Regions from separate parts of the Heyndrickxia faecalis genome, predicted to be linked through region 1. Evidence: predicted binding sites of a transcription regulator. Region 1 holds the regulator's gene; the other holds the start of a gene.

Region 1 (3,211 bases):
CATTGAATCATTATTCGGTGCCCCGGCTGCCTCCAACAATACGCAGCAAATCATGGCGCTGATTGAAAGATTTCCGCTCGTCATCCTCATCAGCTCGATCGCAGGGCCGATTCTCGAGGAAATCGTTTTTCGGAAAATCATTTTCGGCACGCTGCGCAGGCGCTTTTCATTCCTTTTATCCGGTATTGTCAGCTCGGTTATTTTCGGACTCGCGCATACCGAACCGAGCCACTTGTTTTTATATTCCCTTTTAGGGCTGACGCTCGCTTATTTATACGAGAAAACAAACCGGATCACCGTTTCCATGTTTGCGCATGTTTCCATGAACACGATTGTGGTCGTGAGGCTGCTTTTGCACCCGTCCGTTCTGCAGACATCCGTACATGAAATTTACAGCTCAATTGGAGGACTTCTATAATGAGACCACTTTTTTCAGGGATTGTAAACTGCCTGCTCGGGGCTTTGTTCACTTATTTTGCCATTCAGCAGGTACAAGTGGGCGGCTGGGGCTTTTTTTCTTATTTACTGCTGTTGATTGCAACATTGGATCTGGGTTCCGGCATCAGGCTGATCTTTCTCCATTTCAAGCTGAAAAACTCAGTGAAAAAATAAAAGCCGTTTTCCGGCTCCGTCCGGAAAACGGCTTTCTTATTCAGAAGCAATCGTCTGTTCATCCATTGGCATTTCTTTTGCCGCTTTTTTGGCATTGCGGTACGCCATTTTCGAAATCAGTGTGCTTGCTTCATACAGCAAAACGAGTGGAACAAAGGTAATCAGCTGCGAAAACACGTCCGGCGGGGTGATGATGCCGGCAGCTGCAATCAAAGCAAGATACGCATATTTTCTTACCTTTTTCAACAGTCTCGGCGTAATGATGCCAAGCCGGGTCAGAAACAGGACCACGACCGGCATTTGGAACACAAAGCCAAACGGAAGCGTGATCTCTAGCAGAAACTGAATATACTCCCGGATCCCGATCACCGCACGAATGCCCATTTCATTTGACAAGCCCATCATAAACTTCACCATCAGCGGACAAAGCACGAAATAGGAAAAAGAAACGCCGGCTATAAAAAGCAAGATGGAAACAGGAATGTAACTTAATGTCAGTTTCTTTTCTTTCTCATACAGCCCCGGGCTTATAAACGCCCAAAGCTGGTACAAAATCACCGGCAGGGTCAATAGGCATGCGATCACAACCGAAACTTCCATAAAAACCTTAATAGGATCGGTTACCCTGAAGGCATTCATCGTGAACATGCCGGCATTTTTGGCATGCTGCAAATAACGTATAACAGGTTTTGCGGTAAAAAAGCCAACAACCAGGGCAAACAGAAAGAAAATGAGAACGGTAATTAACCGCTTTCTCAATTCCTGGATGTGTCCGGTAACCGGCATTTTTTTCGTATTCATCGCCGTTCCCCTTTAAGTGCCGGCGTTGAATCCGCCCTTTTCCCTTTGCACGCCACAGCCAAATCCGGCCATTGCCATTTGCGCCTGCATTCCGTTTTCAATCGGGCCACCCCCTGTACCCACTATGATAACGGAAAAAAAGCTTTTTGGCTATGGCTTCGCAACCGGCTCTTTTGTTTCTTTCAAATTTTCTTCATCATTTGAATAATGTTTTAAAAAGTAGATCAGTGCCTGCAGTTCCACGGCCAGGTCAATATGATGGACGCGGATATCCGGCGGCACGTTCAGCCGGGCAGGTGTAAAGTTTAAAACGCCTTTTACATTTGTACTGGCAAGCTCGTCTGTCACTGCCTGGGCACTGGAAGCGGGGACCGTCAAAATCACAACCGTCACATCTTCCGCGCAAAGCCGTTCTCTTAATTCGTCCATGCTGTAAACAGGCACATTGCCAACATGGCTCCCCACCTTCCCGGGGTCATTGTCAAATGCCATCACAATCCGTGCGCTGTTATTCTTCGAAAAATTGTAATTCAAAAGGGCTGTACCGAGGTTCCCAACGCCAACCAGCGCTACATCTGTGATCTCATCCTGGTTCAGCGTCTTGCCGAAAAAAGACAATAAATATTTTACATTATAACCATAACCTTTTTTTCCAAGTGCCCCGAAGTAGGAAAAATCCCTGCGTATCGTAGCGGAGTCGACTTTCACCGCTTCACTCAGTTCCGCCGAGGATACCCTTTGCTTGCCAAGTGTATATAAATTTCTCAGGTACCGGTAATATAATGGAAGCCGTTTTGCAGTGGCTTGCGGTATTTTTACTGATTCATCCTTCATGTGAAATCCCCCAAGTTGAAAGCTTAAGTTTTTTGTGCTGTTGGTTCCAATCGTGCGTCCATTCCAGAATGGCAGCGCTGCCATTCTTCATTATAATATTACTCCTATCTGAGCAAAGAAAAAATATGTTTTAAAAAAATGCCTGCATGCGTCTTTTTCTCTCTCCAACTATGTTAAATATATCACAAGTAAGCATTTTTTTCATGGGTTTTTACGAATTTATGTGAAAAGTTTTTTGACAAATTCCGATCACGCAGCTCTGAGGAGTAAAAATTTTTCGTGATAATTTAAGTATCCCCCCCAAAAATACGGCCAAATATGTAATAATTTAAATAATTAGAGCTTGCTGGACGAATATTTTGGTATGGCTTAGTGACAAGTCGAATACAAGCTAAAATTTGATTCGTTCAGCAAGCCCTAATTAAACTTGGCTGTTTTGAGGGGGTTTTTATTTTGGTTACTAGAAAAGAAAAAAGAAATCGTGAAAAAGAAGCAAATTATTTTTTCGAGTTCCTTAAAATTCAGAAGCATTTTTTCAAAGACCTGATGAATAACCTAAAAAAGGTAGCAGACCACCGACATCAAAGCTATATCACTTATGGTCCAGAGGTCCTTTTATTTACGATGATGTTGAAAAATATGACCGGCCTAAAATCCATGAGAAACATGAGTGAGCGTTTTAATAAAGAAGAATGTATTAAAAATGTAGGGAAGGTGTTAGGCTTAGATTTTCTTGAAGAACTTCCACATTATGATACAATTAACGACTTTTTATCTGGCTTAGATGTAAATGAATTAGAAAAAATTAGAACGTATATGATTAAAGAATTATTGAAAAAAAGGTCTCTCGAGTCTTATCGAATTGAAGGAAAGTACTGGGGTGTCATCATTGATGGAACTGGATTACACACCTTTCATAAGAAACATTGTAAACACTGCCTGAGACGGGCATATACAAATAAAG
Region 2 (3,211 bases), 660 kb from region 1:
GGTTCGCCTGCTTTCCGGCCGTCCGGTGTGCTTCCTGTTTTCTTGCCGTATACAACGTTCGATGTAATTGTCAGGATCGAAGAAGTATGGACAGCGTTCCGGTAAGTCGGATATTTTTGCAGTTTTTGCATAAACGACTTGACGAGATTGACGGCAATTTGGTCGACGCGGTCATCGTTGTTGCCGTATTTCGGATAATCGCCTTCGACTTCATAGTCAACGGCAAGGCCATCTTCGTCACGGATGACTTTTACTTTCGCATATTTGATGGCGCTTAGAGAGTCGGCCGCAACAGACAAGCCGGCAACGCCGCAAGCCATCGTGCGCAGTACATTGCGGTCATGCAATGCCATTTCAAGCCGTTCGTAGCTGTATTTGTCATGCATATAATGGATGATGTTTAAAGCATTGATATAAACGCCTGCAAGCCAGTCAAGCATCCGGTCGTATTTTTCCATTACTTCATCGTAATTGAGATATTCCGATGTGATCGGTTGGAACGGAGGTGCGACTTGCATTTTATACCGTTCATCAACGCCGCCGTTAATCGCATACAGCAAAGCTTTTGCCAGGTTGGCACGGGCGCCGAAGAATTGCATTTGTTTGCCGATCCGCATCGCCGATACACAGCAGGCAATGCCATAATCATCGCCGTATTCTTCACGCATTAAGTCATCGTTTTCATATTGGATGGCGCTTGTCTTGATCGACATTTTCGCGCAATATTGTTTCCATTTATCCGGCAGTTTCGTCGACCAGAGCACGGTCAGGTTCGGTTCCGGCGCAGGGCCGAGATTATCAAGCGTGTTCAGGAAGCGGAACGAGTTTTTCGTAACGAGTGTACGGCCGTCCAAAGCCATGCCGCCGATCGATTCTGTTACCCATGTCGGGTCGCCGCTGAACAGTTCATTGTAATCTTCCGTCCTTGCAAATTTGACGAGGCGGAGTTTCATGACAAAGTGGTCGACGAGTTCTTGTGCTTCCCGTTCAGTCAGGACACCGTTTTTCAAATCTCTTTCAATATAAATGTCAAGGAAAGTGGATGTGCGCCCAAGACTCATGGCCGCGCCATTTTGTTCTTTAATGGCAGCCAGATACGCGAAATACAGCCATTGGAAAGCTTCGTGTGCGTTTGAAGCCGGTTCGGAAATATCGAATCCGTAGCTTTGTGCCATTTGTTTCAATTCTTGCAATGCACGAATTTGTTCCGAATGTTCTTCACGTTCACGGATGACTTCTTCTGTCATCAAGCCGCAGCCGATTAAATCGAGATCTTTTTTCTTTTGCTCAATTAAATAATCTACACCGTAAAGGGCAACGCGCCGGTAGTCGCCGATAATGCGGCCGCGGCCGTAAGCATCCGGAAGGCCTGTTACAATGCCGGCATGCCGTGCAGCTTTGATTTCCGGTGTGTAGGCATCGAATACACCTTGGTTATGGGTTTTCCGCCATTCTGTAAAAATATGTTTGATTTCCGGATCAATTTCATAGCCGTAAGATTTTAAGGCACTTTCTGCCATCCGGATTCCGCCAAACGGCATCATCGAACGTTTGAACGGTTTATCGGTTTGGAAACCGACAATTTTTTCAAGTTCTTTGTTTAAATAGCCCGGGCCATGCGATGTAATGGTAGATACAATTTTCGTATCCATATCCAGGACGCCGCCTTTTTCGCGTTCCTGTTTCGACAGTTCCATGACCTGATCCCATAATTTTAAAGTGGCTTCAGTCGGGCCGGCAAGAAAGCTTTCATCGCCTTCGTAAGGGGTTACATTTTTCAGAATAAAGTCCCTTACATCGATTTCTTTTTGCCAGTTTCCTCCTTTGAAGCCTTCCCATTGTTTTTTGGAGAGCGTTGCTTTTGTCAGTAATTGTTCAGTCATTTTAAATGGCCTCCTTTAAGCCTATTAATGAGCTGCCTTCAGAATTGGATGTTTGTTTGTTAAATAGTGAACATTTCTTATTACGCTTTCATTTTAGCATGGTCGATTTTAAAAAGATAGTGATAGCGTTCACATTTTGGGGCCAAAAAAAGCAGTTGTCAAAGAATGTTCAAAACATTTGGCCGTAGATATATAATAGAAAAATGCGATGAAAGCGTGTTATAACACAAATTGATCAGTTTTTCACATGATTATTTTTCTTGGGGAGAGTTTGTGATTTGGTAACATGCTCAATATTTCACAAAATTGGCACAGCCATATGAAAGCGGTTGCGTTATATTTTTCATGTAAGCAGTTACATAAAAGGAGTGGGGAAAGATGTTAACAGGATTACGTACTGATTTTCAAATGCCTTCCGTAAACTTGTTTGGACAGGGGACGGCAGAAGAAATTGGAAACAGGCTGAAAAATCTTGGGTGTCGCAGACCGCTGATTGTAACCGATGAAGGGCTCCACCAACTGGGGTATTCCGAAAAAATTGCAGCCTATATAAAAGAAGCCGGCCTGGAAGTGGCGATCTATCCGAAGGCTGAACCAAATCCGACAGACAAAAATGTGGAAGACGGGTTAAAAACCTATCATGAAGAAAATTGCGATTCAATCGTTTCACTTGGCGGCGGGAGCGCGCATGACTGTGCAAAAGGGATCGGGCTCGTTGCGGCCAATGGGGGCAAAATCCATGATTATGAAGGGCTGGACCGTTCTGAAAAACCAATGGTGCCGCTCGTTGCAATTAATACAACAGCCGGGACTGCCAGCGAAATGACAAAATTTACGATTATTACCGATACGAGTCGGAAAGTGAAAATGGCGATTGTAGATAAACATGTGACACCGGTTTTGTCCATTAATGATCCATTATTAATGGTCGGGATGCCGCCGTCTTTAACTGCGGCAACGGGGCTTGACGCTTTGACCCATGCAGTGGAAGCGTATGTTTCAACTGCGGCCACACCGGTAACAGATGCATGCGCCATTAAAGCGATCCAAATTATTCCGCAATATTTGCCAAAGGCTGTTGCAAACGGCAATGATATGGAAGCGCGTGAACAAATGGTATATGCGCAGTATTTGGCAGGCATGGCGTTTAATAATGCATCTTTGGGCTATGTCCACGCGATTGCGCACCAGTTCGGCGGTTTCTATAACTTGCCGCACGGCGTTTGCAATGCGATTTTGCTCCCGCATGTGTGCCGTTTCAATCTGATTGCGCGGAAAGAAAGATTTGCAGAAATTGCCGTTGCACTGGGTGAGAAGACGGATGGCCT

The links. The regulator Rex, encoded in region 1, represses fermentation and respiration genes when NADH is low (regulators of the CRP and FNR family bind a similar motif). The targets are predictions, from matches to a motif close to TTGTGAAATATTTCACAA.
Region 2: pflB (formate C-acetyltransferase) is a predicted target of Rex. The motif match lies at 2,115-2,132, and genes of this name have one in related genera.

The regions. Positions count from the first base shown of each region.
Region 1 covers NZ_CP158453.1:352,202-355,412, reverse strand. Annotated here, with positions in the region: gene ABR335_RS01725 (CPBP family intramembrane glutamic endopeptidase) at 1-418, shown strand, start outside; gene ABR335_RS01720 (YdiK family protein) at 418-612, shown strand; gene tatC (twin-arginine translocase subunit TatC) at 649-1,413, opposite strand; gene ABR335_RS01710 (redox-sensing transcriptional repressor Rex) at 1,564-2,247, opposite strand; gene ABR335_RS01705 (transposase family protein) at 2,701-3,211, shown strand, end outside.
Region 2 covers NZ_CP158453.1:1,016,976-1,020,186, forward strand. Annotated here, with positions in the region: gene pflB (formate C-acetyltransferase) at 1-1,883, opposite strand, end outside; gene ABR335_RS04695 (iron-containing alcohol dehydrogenase) at 2,262-3,211, shown strand, end outside.